2 regions of the Zooshikella ganghwensis genome follow, and region 2 is predicted to be linked to the other one. Evidence: riboswitches for the same ligand, from Rfam matches in the RefSeq annotation. Region 2 holds a riboswitch; the other holds the start of a gene.
What was found. Region 2 has a riboswitch for thiamine pyrophosphate ahead of thiB (thiamine ABC transporter substrate binding subunit). Riboswitches for the same ligand answer to the same signal wherever they lie in the genome.
Positions count from the first base shown of each region.

Region 1: it holds a riboswitch for thiamine pyrophosphate, as region 2 does, so the genes downstream of both, thiC (phosphomethylpyrimidine synthase ThiC) here and thiB (thiamine ABC transporter substrate binding subunit) in region 2, are expected to answer to the same signal.

Region 1 is NZ_JAEVHG010000011.1:161,576-169,834, forward strand. It holds gene KHS79_RS16000 (PAS domain S-box protein) at 1-285, opposite strand, end outside; gene KHS79_RS16005 (substrate-binding periplasmic protein) at 567-1,346, shown strand; gene KHS79_RS16010 (ABC transporter substrate-binding protein) at 1,377-2,354, shown strand; gene KHS79_RS16015 (ABC transporter substrate-binding protein) at 2,371-3,360, shown strand; TPP riboswitch at 3,454-3,575, shown strand; gene thiC (phosphomethylpyrimidine synthase ThiC) at 3,764-5,695, shown strand; gene thiS (sulfur carrier protein ThiS) at 5,692-5,904, shown strand; gene KHS79_RS16030 (thiazole synthase) at 5,929-6,699, shown strand; gene thiH (2-iminoacetate synthase ThiH) at 6,696-7,817, shown strand; gene KHS79_RS16040 (DUF2845 domain-containing protein) at 7,980-8,259, opposite strand, start outside.
Region 2 is NZ_JAEVHG010000007.1:108,184-116,442, reverse strand. It holds gene KHS79_RS12160 (ATP-binding cassette domain-containing protein) at 1-178, opposite strand, end outside; gene KHS79_RS12155 (ABC transporter permease subunit) at 165-1,739, opposite strand; gene thiB (thiamine ABC transporter substrate binding subunit) at 1,736-2,809, opposite strand; TPP riboswitch at 2,955-3,075, opposite strand; gene KHS79_RS12145 (DUF6933 domain-containing protein) at 3,212-3,727, shown strand; gene KHS79_RS12140 (multicopper oxidase family protein) at 3,825-5,222, shown strand; gene KHS79_RS12135 (hypothetical protein) at 5,408-5,923, shown strand; gene KHS79_RS12130 (hypothetical protein) at 6,037-7,272, shown strand; gene KHS79_RS12125 (hypothetical protein) at 8,230-8,259, shown strand, end outside.

The DNA.
Region 1 (8,259 bases), on a different contig from region 2:
AATAGGGAATTCATAACCATCTTTACGTTTGGCATAGATAATGCCAGTTCTCTTGCTCATTAATCGAGGGGATTCATTGTTATCTATAAAATGTTTAGCCAACTGATTATGGCTATGATGATACTCTATTGGAATAAGAATATTGATTGACTTTCCAATTACTTCTTCTGCGTTGTATTGAAAGCATATTTCAGAGGCATGGTTGTAGCAGACTATGTGAAGTTTGCTATCGACAATAATGACTGGCTTGTTTAGCTGATCTGCAATGAAGTTCAAGCTTTCCACGGTTATCCTTGTATTTATAGTTGTAAAACATACTCCTATTTTAGCGTAGAATGTTATCTCTATGATTAAAAAAGTACATGTTAGCTTAAGTTCAGTAGTACGCTTTTCCTGAAAAAAAATACTCAGTTGTGGGTATTTGTATTAAATTTTTTAAAAATAAATTGTAGATAGCTGTTTATTATGTGTTTTAAAAGATTTTAACTTACGCATGTTGTTGCAATTGGACTATATTTTTTAATTAATAACGCCTGATTTTTTATGAGCTAGGAGCAAGCCTCCCTATGAAGCGTCATCTTATATGTTTGGTTGCCATATTGATTTTAAATATTAAAGGTGGTGTGGTGGCTGAAGAATTATTATTTAATACACAGGATTTTCCTCCATTTAATTATACGGTTGATAATAAAGTAGAAGGGCCTGCAGCTGATATTATTAGAGGAGCCTGTCAAGCACTATCGTATAACTGTAAGTTTAAGCTTTTACCTTGGCGACGAGCCATTAGTGAAGTAAAGGAGGGAAAAGCACATGGGCTATTTGTTATAGGCTGGAATAAAGAAAGAGATCAGTGGCTTTATTATTCTCCTCCGCTTATGGAAACAGCTTACGGTTTCTTTGTGCGAAAGTCCAATACCCTTAATTACTCAGGACTTAAGGATATTGAGGGCTACCGAGTGGGGGTCTTTGGACCATCAAATACTTCAAAGTCGCTTGAGAAAATTAAGCAAAGTATGGAATCTGAGAGTTTGAGTGCTATTCAAATAAAGATGGTATCAGATGATATCAATATTTTTAAGATGTTAGATGACCCGAAAAGAAATCTAACAAGCGTTTATTCTAATAAAGATGTAGGCATGGCTATTATTCATCAAGTTAATTTAGATAATATCCGCTATGCAGGGTCACATAAAAAACTCAACTATTATTTTGGGCTTAGTAAAGAATTTACAGATAAAAAGGTTGCTGATGCTTTTAGTAAAGCAGTTTCAGATATGAGAAACTCCGGAAAATTAAAAGAAATACTTGATTCATACCATATGCAATTGGCACCCTTAGATAAATAGCACTTTTAATAATATTACCCTGGTATGAGTATGCCTTTACCATCGCTGCTTGCCATAATTGTTTTGGTATTTAATACAGTGCTTAATGCTGGAGAGCGCGATATTGTTGTTGTGGAAAGCTATCATACAATGTACCCGTGGGATAGAGATTGGTTAATGGCACTGCGTGATAGCTTGGTACACTACAACTTAATAACATTTCAAATGGATACCAAACGTTTGCCCAAGCAGCATTTTTCACTTCGTGCAGATACCGCGTGGGATATTATCAAGAGAGTTGACCCAGCCCTTATCATTCTGGGGGATGATAATGCGCTTAGTTATCTTGCTGCAAGAGTTGGTAATAGTCAGTATAAAGCAATTTATCTAGGTATTAATTCTAATCCTCGAAAAACAGGCATATTAAAATACAAAAATATTACAGGGGTACTAGAACGACCATTATACCGTCGTTCAATCATTGAAATGAAGAAAGTACTACCTGAAATGAAAAAAGCGCTGATTATGTTTGATGGGAGTAATACATCAAAATATGCTGCTGAGGACCTATTTCAAGGTCATGATTCTTTAGCATACAGTGGTGTAGAGATACACCTTGAGACAACCAATAATTATGAACGATGGAAGTCAGTGGTGCTGTCAGCGAAAGAAAATGGATATGATGCCGTTTGGGTGGGGCTTTACTTTACTGTATTTGATAAGCAAAAACATATAGATCATCGAGAACTTTTATTTTGGACTTCAAATAACAGTAAGGTGCCTTTATTTGCGTTATGGGATTTTGCGGTAGGTAAGCAGAAAACGATAGGTGGCTATGTTATGACGGGTAATTCACAGGGAGCTGCAGCAGGTTTACTTGCGCAACAAGTACTCGCCGGTACTTTACCAAAGGATATATTGCCTGTCATACCAGAGCATGGTCAGCTGATTTTTAGTCGGCACGAACTTACGCGATGGCAGCTGGCGTTGCCAATGGATTTACAGGTATCTGCAGAATTTATTGAATAATAGTTAGAGGTTATTTATGAAACAACGTATGAAATTATTGCTGCTTGGTATGTTAATATACTGTTCTACTTATGCTCTGGCAGCAAATAAAATTCTCTTAATTGAGAGTTACCATGCCGATTATCCTTGGGATATTAGTTATGTTGAAGGCTTAAGATCTGTCTTTGAGTCGAAAGAAATTTCGCTGCTTCGATTTCAAATGGATACGAAACGAGTTCCAAGTGCAGAGTATCAGCAAAAAGCTGATGAAGCTTGGGCATATTATCAGCAAGTACAGCCTGATCTTGTCATTCTTGGAGATGATAATGCATTAAAGTTTCTTGCCGAGAAATTTTCACAAACAAATACGCCAGTGGTTTATTTAGGTATTAACAGTAATCCAAATAAACTGGGTATTACTAAGTATAAAAATATCACCGGTATTTTAGAGCGCCCATTATTTAAAAAGTCTATTGCTCAAGTGAAAGAAATTTTACCTAATGCAAAAAAGCTTCTTATTCTATTTGATAATGGCACAACTTCTACCCAGGCATTAGAAGATGAGTTTAAAGGTAAAAAGACCGGTGCGATTAGTGGCATAAAAATTGATATTCACCAAATTGGTATTCTAAGTGAGTGGAAATCAGCAGTCAGTTCTGCCAAAGAAAGTGGATATGATGCCATCATTACAGGTCTTTATCATACCTTGCGAGATGAAAACGATAAGTCTGTTGATTCAACCAAATTAATAGAGTGGACGTCAGAAAATACGCCAGTACCTATGTTTGCCTTCTGGGATTTTGCGGTAGGACCAAAAAAAGCAATTGGAGGACTGGTGCTGTATGGTTTTTCCCAAGGCCAAGCGGCTGGCAAAATGGCAATGGACATTTTATCGGGTAAACAGCCTTCCTCTATACGGCCAAAAATAGGAGAGAAGGGTCGAAATCTATACAGTAAGTCATTACTGGAAAAGTGGAGTATTACTTTGCCAGACTCAATTGCCAAACGAGCTGATTATATTGATTGACAGCCATTTTACCTGGCAAAAGAATTAAAGTGTGAATTTATGTCGTGTCTTGATAGTACTTGATCTTCAGTACTTATATTTTCTATACTCTTGGGCATCTTGTCGGAGTGCCTGTAGAGGTGAAGTCATTCATCTCTCTGGCTGAGACTGCAGTTGCGGGATCCGTGGAACCTGATCTGGTTAGTACCAGCGAAGGAAACAAGAGTTGCCAAAGCACGTAGCGATGCCACCTGGGTGTACATAATAAGTAATATACACCAGTTACTGTTCATTTTTCATGGCTTTCGTGCAGTGCTTTCAGTAGTTCACCTGTTGGGCTGTTGAACTGGTTACCAAAACTCTCCCTCTGTTTACTCACGACAAGCAATCACAAACTATATCCATTGTGGACGTGTGAGTGCTTATGTCTAGAAATGAAAGTCGCCAAAAAGCGCAAGATTTTATTAATCAGCTTAGTTGCCAGCCATTTCCAAATTCAGAAAAGATATATATTACTGGCAGCCAAGATAATATTCGCGTTGCTATGCGTCAGATTAAGCTGGCTGATACATTAGCTGGGGGTACAAAGGCTAATCCAAGCTACGAATCTAACCCACCTGTTCCCGTTTATGATACATCAGGGCCATATACTGATCCCTCTGCGACAATTGATGTGCATAAGGGAATAGCTTCGTTGCGTAAATGCTGGATAGAGTCTCGAAATGACACAGAGGAGCTGACGAGGGTATCTTCTCATTATGCACAACAACGTCTGGCTGATGGACAGTTAGAGCATTTACGGTTTGGTTGTTTACCAAAGCCTAAAAAAGCAAAACCTGGTGCTAATGTTACCCAAATGCATTATGCCCGTAAGGGAATTATTACACCTGAAATGGAATATATTGCTATTCGTGAAAATATGGGGCGCGAGCGGGTGCGTAGTGCAGTGCTTAAAAAGCAGCATCCTGGCCAGCATTTTGGTGCAAATTTACCTGAAAATATAACTCCTGAATTTGTACGACAGGAAGTGGCTGAAGGACGAGCTATTATTCCTGCCAATATAAACCACCCAGAATCAGAGCCTATGATCATTGGGCGAAACTTTTTGGTTAAAGTGAATGCCAACATTGGCAACTCGGCTGTGACCTCATCCATTGAAGAAGAAGTTGAAAAACTGGTTTGGGCGACGCGCTGGGGAGCTGATACCGTCATGGATTTATCAACTGGGCGAAATATCCATGAGACGCGGGAATGGATTTTACGTAATTCACCTGTTCCTATTGGCACTGTGCCGATATACCAAGCACTTGAAAAAGTAAAAGGGATTGCTGAAGACCTAAGTTGGGATGTTTTTCGTGATACGTTAATTGAACAAGCAGAGCAGGGTGTAGATTATTTTACTATACATGCCGGTGTATTGTTGCGCTACGTACCTATGACAGCAGAACGTTTAACAGGTATTGTATCTCGTGGCGGCTCTATTATGGCGAAGTGGTGTTTATCCCATCATAAAGAAAACTTTGCTTATACTCACTTCGAAGAAATTTGTGAAATTTGTAAGGCTTATGATGTATCACTTTCGCTTGGTGATGGCTTGCGACCTGGCTCAGTTGCTGATGCGAATGACGAGGCGCAGTTTGCTGAACTTAAAACCCTTGGCGAACTAACAAAAATAGCTTGGCGGCATGATGTTCAGGTTATTATTGAAGGCCCAGGCCATATTCCAATGCATATGATTAAAGAAAATATGGATTTGCAATTGGAACATTGCCATGAAGCACCTTTTTACACATTAGGCCCTTTAGTAACTGATATTGCACCAGGATATGATCATATAACCTCAGGCGTAGGAGCTGCGTTAATCGGTTGGTATGGATGTGCCATGTTATGCTACGTCACACCCAAGGAGCATTTAGGTTTACCCAATAAGGATGATGTAAAAACAGGGATGATTACCTACAAGATTGCAGCACATGCCGCTGACTTGGCAAAAGGACATCCTGGTGCGCAAATACGTGATAATGCAATGTCTAAAGCGCGTTTTGAATTTCGTTGGGAAGATCAGTTCAATTTAGCGTTAGATCCTGATACAGCGCGTGCTTTTCATGATGAAACACTGCCGCAAGCTTCGGGTAAATTAGCTCACTTTTGTTCGATGTGTGGTCCAAAATTCTGTTCTATGAAAATCTCACAGGATGTGCGTGACTATGCTGCAGAGCAGAAACAACAAGGCATTAAAATCCAGCTTCTTGATGAAGAGATGATTGTGGATGCTGAACAAGGTATGCAGCAAAAGTCTGCTGAGTTTAAAGCCAGTGGTGCTGAAATATACCAGTTAATGGAAGCACAAGAATGACCAAGAAGCTGAATATTAGTGTAAATGATGTACCTCGTCAGTTATACAATCCTTGTAGCATTATAGAGTTACTGGTTTTGCTTGAGCAGCCAGAGAAAGGTGTTGCTGTAGCCATTAATACCAACATTATTTGTCGTAGCCAGTGGCGGCAGTATCAGTTACAAGAAAATGACCAGGTTGTAGTGTTTAAGGCTATTGCTGGTGGTTAAGGTGAAAAGGGCTAAGGTGTAAATATGTTAAAAATAGCGAATAAAACTTTTAGCTCTCGATTATTTACGGGAACCGGTAAATTTAATGATAAAACAACCATGGTTGCAGCATTACAAGCATCAGGCTCCGAAATGGTGACCATGGCATTGAAGCGGGTTGATTTGCAAAATAAAGACGATGATATTTTGCAGCCGCTGATCGCTAATAACATGCATTTATTACCAAACACGTCTGGTGCTCGTACCGCAAAAGATGCTATTTTTGCGGCTAAATTAGCACGAGAAGCACTGGAAACTCACTGGATAAAGCTGGAAATACACCCAGACCCACGGTACTTATTGCCTGATCCCGTAGAGACGTTATCTGCTGCAGAACAGTTGGTTAAAGAAGGTTTTGTGGTATTGCCGTATATTCATGCAGACCCTGTTTTATGTAAGCGGTTGGAAAGTGTGGGTGTTGCGGCTGTTATGCCTCTGGGATCACCTATTGGCTCTAATCAAGGGCTTAAAACGAAAGCGTTTTTAGAGATTATTATTGAGCAGTCCAATGTCCCTGTCATTATTGATGCGGGATTAGGAACGCCAAGTCATGCTGCGTCTGCAATGGAAATGGGGGCTGATGCTGTTTTAGTGAATACGGCAATTGCTGTAGCACCCGACCCAGTCGTGATGAGTCGTGCATTTGCATTAGCGGTACAGGCAGGGCGAATGGCATTTGAAACTGGGCTGGCAGGACAACAACAGCAAGCACAGGCTTCAAGCCCATTAACTGCTTTTTTAGAGGATGTCGGATGAGTTTTTACGACTATCTACTGCAAGTTAATTGGGATGAGTGTCGGCTCTCTATTCGTAGTAAAAGCAAGACAGATGTAGAGTGTGCTTTGTCTCGCCAGCGACTAACACTTAATGACTTTCAGGCGCTAATTTCACCTGCAGCTGAACCTTACCTGGAGCAGATGGCTCAGCGGAGTATGCAATTAACTCGGCAGCGTTTTGGCAATACGTTGCAAATGTATATTCCATTATACCTATCGAATCTTTGTTCGAATATTTGTACTTATTGTGGCTTTTCCATTCATAATAAAATTCGCCGCACAACTTTAACCTTGCCACAACTGAATGCAGAAATTGCTGCGGTAAAAAAAATGGGGTTCGATCATGTGCTATTGGTTACAGGAGAATCGGAGTACCGCGTAGGCATTGACTATTTTCGTAAAATAATCAAACACGTGAAATCTCAATTTGCACATCTTTCCATGGAGGTTCAACCTTTAGACCAACATGAATATGAAGAGCTGATTGGTTTAGGACTGGATGCTGTGCTGGTATATCAGGAGACTTATAACCCTGTTACTTATGCCGCACATCATTTAAAAGGAAAGAAACAAGATTTTCGTTATCGGCTGGAAACCGCAGATCGCTTAGGAAAGGCTGGAGTCTACAAAATAGGGATTGGCGCATTAATTGGTTTAGATGACTGGCGAACAGACAGTTACCATGTTGCAATGCATTTAGATTATTTGCAACGATCATACTGGCAAACCAAATATTCGATTTCATTTCCTCGCTTGCGTCCTTGTGCAGGAGAATTTCAACCAAAATCAATCATGACAGATCGTCAATTGTTGCAACTGATTTGTGCCTACCGTTTGTTTAATCCTGATGTTGAGTTATCATTGTCAACAAGAGAGTCTGCGCACTTTAGAAATAATGTTCTCCCATTGGGTATTACCAGCTTAAGTGCAGGTTCAAGCACACAGCCTGGAGGTTATACTGATGAAAGGACGTTAGCATTGAAACAGTTCGAGATTTCTGATGATCGTCCACCAGAACAAATGGAAGAAATAATTAAACTAAAAGGTTTAGAGGTGGTATGGAAGGACTGGGATCGTAGTTTAAATGCTTCGTTTTAGGGCCTGTTAACAGGCCCTAGAAGAGGGTTTGTAACAGGGTAATGGCTGACAGCTTCTCCTATTTAAAAGGGGAGGCTATAATTGGATTTTTTTGTGAAATAGGCGCTAAAGGCACCTATTTTAAATATATTATTGGTGATGTGTACGGATATAATTAATAGTTTAATAACGTTTTCCAGTATTTATCTCTTGTAATATACCATTGTCATTAAAAATAAGGTGTTTGTAAAAAGAGCCAGGTTTACCATAGGTCCATTGTTCAACAGTGTAATAAAGCTTTAGACCTTTTTTGAGCCGGTATTGAAGTGGTTTTGAAAGCTTTTCAGGGTCGCCTTTGTAATGCCATTCACGTTCTATAAACTCTTTTGTAATGGGTGCACCGCATTTTTGTATTATAGTACTCTTATCATCTTGAACTTTTACCAAGTTGCTGCCACAGCGC
Region 2 (8,259 bases):
CCTGCCACAACAGCCTGCCTGAGGTTGCAGGCAGCAAGCCGGTTATTGCCTCTAATAAGGTACTTTTACCAACCCCACTGCAACCAGTCAGCGCACAAAAATGCCCCGCAGGCAGCTGCGCTGAATAACACAAAGCCTGCTGGTTGCGCTTGATGGTTAAACCTTCAACTGCTAACACCTTTTCTCCCCAGTGTTAAGTAAACCAACCCATAACATAAGCCACAACACGCCAGCAGCCAAACCGACACCGCCATTGCAGAAGTAAGCTGGTAGCTCCCAAGTAAGCGATAAATTGTCAGTGGTAGGGTATTAAAGTCTGCTGCACCCACCAAAACCGCTACCCCCATATCTCCCAAGGATAGAATCCAGGCTAGCGCAAGGGACTGAGCAAGCGGCTTACGGATCATTGGCAGCAAAAACCAACGCCACCAAGCCCAGTGCCGTAAATTCAAACTTTGGGCAAGAGGCTTATAGTAGTCATAACAATGCTGAAAAGCAGCGGCAAGTAAGCGAAAGGTAAAGGGCAACGCCATTAAGGCATTTGCCATCATAATTAAGGCATAACTCCAGTCATCAGATCTCCATGCCAATGTCCCAATAAACCATCCTGTAGCTAATACAACGGGCGGTAAAAAAAGTGCAGCAACCGCCGTTTGCTCCAACCAGCGGTCAACATAGCGATAACTTGTCCCAGCACGCACCTGCTGGCGAAAGTGCAACATTGCCAAGCTCAGTAAACAGGCCAGTAACGAGGAACCAAAGCCAATGAGTAATGAGTTGAAAGTTGCTTCCCCAAGTGATGAAGACCACGGCCATGCAGAAAGGCCCGCTCCTGCCCCCCACAAGATTGCTAGCAGTGGTAGCAAGCAAAACACTACCCCCAACCAGCGGATAGCAATCAACCATTTACTGGAAGCAAGCCATAGGGTTTCTTGATGGCTACGAATACTTACAGGCGCTGCCGTAGTTGAGGCTGGCATTAATCGCGTCGCTAACACAGCAATGATAATCGCTAACGTTAACTGCAATAAAGCCAGCATACCCGCAAGTGGCAAATCAAACTCATAACGTAATGCCTGATAAATAGCGACTTCCAATGTTGTTGACTTTGGCCCGCCGCCTAAAGCCAAAACAATAGTAAAGCTATTAAAGCACAATAAAAATACGAGCAAGCTCAAACCAATCACTTGAGTGCGTATCAATGGCCACTCAAGCCACCGCCAGCGCCACCAACCATTCAGCTCCATCTGGGCTGCCTGAGCATAATAACTCTCAGGTATGGACTCTAAGTGAGAAACCAGAACACGTGTTGCCAATGGCAGATTAAAAAACACATGGCATAACAATATGCCTGCTAATCCATAAATGGAAAATTCAGTGCCCAATACACTATTAAGCCAGCCACTACGACCATAAACTTGCACCACGCCTAAAATAACGACGATAACTGGCAGCGCAAAACAAATTTGCAGCAACACTAACAGCCACTGCCGCCCCCAAAACACTTGGCGAGCAATGGCTAATGCCAGGAGTATGGCCCCTCCCACACTAAGCAAAGCAGATAGTCCTGCCTGCTTAATTGAAAATAGCAAGACTTGCTGCAGCCAAGGGTCATTGAAGAGTGACCACTCAATATCAGTAAAAGCATATTTACCGACATTAAACAGTCCCCAGCTTAAGCTAAGCCAAACACAGCTCGTGGCAATGATACCTGGAATACAACGGAATAAACGACTCACTGACTTACCGCACGGCGCCACTGACGAAGCCACTGCTTACGCTGTTTTGCTATTGTTTCTAGAGGCATTTCCAGAGACTTACGCGGCGTAATCAACTGGCCAAAAGCCGGTGGCAGTTGTTTTATCGCGCGCACAGGTAACATCCAGTTATGAGTAGCAATAATGCGCTGAGCATTGGGTGAGAGTAAAAAGGCCAGAAACTGACGCGCCAGCTCAGGGTGTTTGCTTTGGGCCAACTGGGCAGCCACTTCTACTTGCAGCGTATGTCCTTCATTGAATGCAGCTGCCTGATAGTGTGTCACCTTTTCAACTTCTTGGTGGTAGGCTGGCGATGTCGTATAGCTCAGCACCATATCTGCTTCGCCTTTTAAGAACATGCCATAAGCCTCACTCCAACCTTTGGTAACGGTGACAGTGTGACTAGCCAATTGCTGCCATGCTTGCGTTGCTTGAGCACCAAACACCTGTTGCATCCACAGCAAAAGACCCTGCCCAGGAGTGCTGGTCCGTGGGTCCTGATAAATCACCTGAATATCATCCCGTTTAACCAACTCCGCTAGCGACTGCGGGGGATTCTTTAACTTACGTGTGTCATAAATAAATGCAAAATAACCATAGTCATATGGCACAAACACCTTATCCTGCCAGGGCTCTGGTAATGTCAGTGGTGGTAATGACTGCTGGTGAGGTGCAAATAACTTAAGTTGCTTGGCTGCCACTAATAAGTGTTGATCTAACCCTAAAACAATATCCGCAGGAAGGCGCTCTCCTTCTAGGCGCAGCCGATTCAGTAACCCGACACCATCAGTGCTGCTGAGCCAGTTCAGCTTACATTGACACTGTTTATCAAAGGCTGCTTTTAATTTTGGGCCAGGCCCCCACTCACTGATAAAGGATTCATAGGTAAATACAGTCAAAATCGGCTCTGGTGACTCAGAAGCACTAGCCTGTCCTGGCACTATGGCACATAACACCAAGCATAGACTCGCTATAGGTGGCATAGCGTTGAATTTGTGCTTTAAAAGCAAAAACTGTGCAACCTTTTTCACTAGATGCTTGATAAACAACATCAAAAAATTCCCCATCCATCTGCTATGGATCATCACCATTTAGCAAATTTGATTTCTAGTAAGAATGCCTAACTATGAGAATCCAGTTAGTCTGGGGGATAAGCTGGAGAGACTGCCGAAAAGCCAACTAATCATGGCACTTAATCTTAGGACAGCACTCAACTTCCTACGCCAGTTTTAACTGGATCAGGTTCTACGGGTATCTCTCAGCGAGTGTGATAGATCAATAGTGACGCAACCACACGTTTGCACCCCGATGAGTTCGGCCGTATTGTATACCGTTAATGATTATGTAACCAAGCCTAGTTCTGCTAGCGCCAAGGCTATTAATCACTGCTAGGCTTAAGGTATCCAAATTCGTTACACTTCTTTTACATCACTCATACTATTTAGTGAATGCCTATGTTGGTTTTACGCTGTACCCAAAAAGTCATCAAAGCAGCTGGACTGACAACCAGTGATATTGCTCCACCTCAAACACTAGGGTACTTAGGAGCATGGTACTGCAATATTGTCTCCATACGTGGCAGCTATTGCTTATTCTTCACCCATGAAACAACCCTGTATAGTCACGCACTGCTAAAAATTAAAAAACAAACTGTTCGAGACATCACCAGCGCTTTTAGAGAGAGCTTAAAACACAACCTCTTATTTGAAGGCTTCAACTCTGTCACGCTTACAAATTACTTACAGCATAATGAAAAGTGCGTCTTTACTAAAACCTGCAGCCGACGTGTACTTGGCTCTATGAATGATTTAGTGCATATGCTAGCAGGCTATTTAGAGGAACAACCTTTGATTGGCGAGCAAACCCTGCTCCGTATTATTCAGCAGGTTAACACCACCCCCATGAGCATGTTGGATATGAACTCAGGTATTCATGCAATGCGTCGTTTGTTGATGAAAGTTGCTGTTTGAGATTGATATTGTTTTTCAATACCATTTACTGCTTCACACCTTGTGCTTCCACTTTTCTTCTATTCCCTTAAGACGTTCTTTATTAGGAATGCCTTCGATGTCTATATCCCGTCGTCAATTTATTAAGTCAACCATAGCCACCAGCCTGATGAGCCAGCTACCTGTTCAGCTTTGGGCTGATGACTCTTCCCCTCATTATGACTATATACTGACAGCTGAACCGGCTGAGATTAATCTCATTGCAGAAGCCACCACTGCTGCATGGGGATTTAACGGGCAGTTTCCCGCACCAGTGCTGTATGCTCAACAAGACCAACCCATTCGCATCAAGTTTATTAATAAGTTAAATGAACCAACGACCATTCACTGGCATGGCCTTCGCATTCCCATTGCTATGGATGGTGTTCCTTTTCTGAGCCAACCGCCCATTCCTCCTGGTGGCAGCTTTATTTACGAATTTACACCACCCGATGCTGGCACATTTTGGTACCACCCGCATATGAACAGCACCGAACAGCTGGGTCGAGGCTTAGTAGGCGCCTTCATTGTTCGAGAGCGACAAGCTCAAGCTTTTGCAGAAGATATCACCTGTGTACTAAAAAACTGGCATATTGATCAACAAGGACAAATTAAGCGCTTATCCATTCCTCGTTATGCTGCACGCATGGGCACACCCGGTCGTTGGCCCACGGTCAACGGTTTACACCAACCCACTTTCGACGTACCTGCAGGAGAGTGGGTACGGTTACGCCTGCTAAACGTCGATAATACGCTTACCTACCGACTGCATATTCCCAATGCTCAAGCCTATATCCTGGCAATAGATGGTTGTCCACTAGCAACTCCTCGCCCTCTTACAGAACATCCGATGGGTCCAGGTATGCGATTAGATTTAGGCTTTATTGCTCCCAGTAAAGGCACCTCCTGGGAAGTGTGGCACGGTGAACACTACCCGCTCCTGAGCCTGCACTCAACTGTCTCGTCACAAGTCAGCAAAACACCTCTGCCCAGTACATTATCTGAGGGTCAGCACAGCGTACCATCACTACCAATGAACCCTATTCCTGAACCAGACTTGGAAAATGCAGAAAAAGTAAACTTTATTTTTGAGTGGGCTGGAGCTTTAACGCCCACAGCTCAACAAAAAAAAGGCAAGCATACCTTCTGGACGATCAATAAACGTGCTTGGGAAGGCATGAGTAAAGATAGTATTCCCGCACCACTGGTCACACTTGAGCGCGGCAAAAGCTACATTTTTACACTCAAAAACATTACCCAATACCACCACCCTATTCACTTGCATGGCCATAGCTTTACTGTATTAACGTCTGACAAACGAAAAATAATACCGTATCAGACCGATACCGTATTACTTGGTAAAAACGAAAGCGCCCAGATTGCATTTGTGGCAGATAACCCTGGCCGATGGATGTTTCACTGCCATGTGATTGATCATATGAAAACAGGGCTAATGGGCTACGTCACTGTGACTTAACTAGACTTAAACGGCTATGTCCTTGGCATCATAGCTGTCATGCTCCTCATCAGATTTATCTGTGACGGTTGATTTAAGTGAAATAGTTGCGAATTTTGAACATTCACCCAAACTAAAAGCATTATCTCCACTATCACAGCATTACCTTGCTCTACCCAGAAAAAAACAGTCAAAGGTTTAATACAATGAGTAGCATGATGGCATGCACCCTGATCACAAACGTTCAACCAGATGGTTTAGCTTGGTTACAGGAATGGTGTAACCGACATCCAGCACTATCTATCAAGGAAGAAAGATACGATGAACAAGAAAATCAAGCTTGTCTTCAATGGCTAATGTCGGGTGTCACAGATAATGCTATTGAGCTGATTGATACCTACATTGCCAAGTTTCAACCACATTTTGCTCGTGGCGCCATTCAGCCTGAAGCTTCGATTAGTTTTGATTTAGTGTTTGTCCTGGAGGGAAAGCGATGGTGGCAAAAAGTGGATAGTCAGGTTTACCTTGAACTAGAATCCCTGAAAGAGCAGCCAGAGCAGCTGACAGATTGGCAACAGCAGCAAGTCAACTTAGGTCCTCGTCAATACTTTACACAACTTTTACAAAGCTGGAGCGAAGAAATTAGTTATCCCTTTGACTATAGTGAGCTAGAAGATATTCTGGACGATGTTATTGAGGATGCTGAAGAAATTATTCAATAACATGCTCTAAGATATTCTTTTCCTTGCTCCGTCATTTCAAGCCTTAGTACTTAACGCCACCCACATTATTAGCTATACCTAATACAATACCTGCTATTTTTGGGTGAAGTAATGTGGTAGTGATAAACACGTCTGTAGGTCCAATAACACAAAGTATTCACCGAGAGTCCACGTGCATCGACTCAACACAGGCTTTAGAAATCAAGCGGATTGCGTCAAACTCTCCAGCCTGCCAGCTTAACCTTCAGCCTGGGGATTTAATCTGGCAAGTCAACCATCAGCCTGCCAGTGAGGTTGATCTTCTAGAAGAAAGCTATCAGTCTTCACACATCCATTACTGGCTCTACTCTCGGCAATCCAACGCCACGATGGAAATCAGTGCCCCCAGCACACCCTTGGGCTTTCATTGTGAAAAAACCAGCACTGCTATCGTTAACCATTGGCAGCAAGGATTATTTGACTGGCAGGATTTGTTCATCCTTTGGAATCGCCGTGAGTGGGATAATTTACTGCTTTGCTGCGATTACTACTACCGGCCGTTAGTTATTCGCTCTTTCCTTCGCTGGCTTAAAATGGAGCAACGCTTTAATGCAACTCACCTGTTCCGAGGGGCTGCGCTTTTTGAAAAGGAACAGTTAGCCAAAGGGGTACGACTGATAGACCAGTATGTAAAACACTGCATTAATATCTACAGTAGTGCCTTTATGAGTGTCGCTAGTTTATATCTTGCATTTTGGTCAAAACAGTGTGGACACTGGCAAGACTGGTTAAAATGGTTGCAATGTGCTGACTTTTTCAGCCAGGGTAAAATCACCCGCATCATGCAGACAGTAACAATGGAAGCGCGTATTGAACCCATTGCTGTGGTTCGCTGGCTAAACCGACCTTTTCCTGTCAGTTTTAATCTACCAGTCAATGCTAACTTACCGAACCAGGCACTCCCTAAACTCAACCTTGAACTTCATGCCCTCCTGCAGCAGATGGAGCATCATCAGCTTTTACCTGTTTGCTTACTCGCAAGTAAACGGCCTAACCCAACCTACAATACTCTGATGAAATGTTACCGCACTCTTTATAAACACTGGGGAAAAGCGCTACACCCATTAATCGTCATTACCACTTACAATGATTTACAGCCACCCAATCAAAACCAAACCTATGAGCAACTGTGCTTTAAAGAAAATATTCCCATTATTTTTTTAGCTGATAAACATAACCATGTTGCCAGTCACTTACAGTTATCTCATACCCCTGCATTTTTTCTCATCAACCATGAAGGCACAGTCTGTTTTGAGGGTACACAAATTAGCCCCTACGATTTCTGGCAGACTTTGTCTCAGATCCACTAGTGACTAATAGCCAGTGATTCTTTTTTTTACATTGCCCCAATAATCTCAGTGACCTCGACCTTTAGAAACCTTTTCTCAAATTGAAGAAAATATTATCAATAAAAAACAACAATAATTATCAGCAATAATATTCATCCAAAAAATAATTCTTTTGCCTCACTACACTCACTCCAAATTCAAAAAAACACAATAAAAGCATGGAGTTACAGATAAGCCCGAGCATCACTCAAGCTACTAATGGCTCATACTATAAAAAATGAATTCACATTAACCGGTATTTTGCTATTGACAAAAAGGAATATCTTATTGCAATTAAGGATTATTCTTGCTTTTAATAACTATCTGATCTGAATCTTTTGTTTATTTGGCATTTACTAACAACATTGATATATCACTGTATTACAAGGGTAAAGTGCTAAATAAGGTAATACAAAGCTCAATATCATAAATAGCTCATTAATTAATTGAGCACTGGCTTACAAAAGCAACATCCACTATTCACATGGCATTGCTGAATATTTATGGACACTGTAATAATAGATATAGGCTAGAAATTAATTTTTTTTATTGGCCTGTACCACAATCAAAGATAGAATAGCAACGTTTAGAACAAAGCCTGTTAAACCATTGTTCAGGAAGATTGACTTGCAATATCTATTGCAAAGCTAATTTAGGACAGCCGTCAAACAATACGTTTCAACCAGTACTTATTTTAATCTGCCCAAAGTAAACTTCAGGGTAACAACAATCAAATAGTAAGTATCTGGTAATAAAAGACATTTTCGAAAAACTATTCGCAACAGATGTTCTACCGCGAAGCAAATTAGAGAATGTCTAACAAACGTAAGGCAATTTCTCAGGCCAGAAAGTAAAAGTAAAGTATTAGTAACAAGCAAGTCATACCCGAAGAAATGAGTTGCTTAATCAGCACTGTAGTGAATTGAGGTGTAACAGATCATGTATTGGGAACCCTTAGAAACCGCTTCT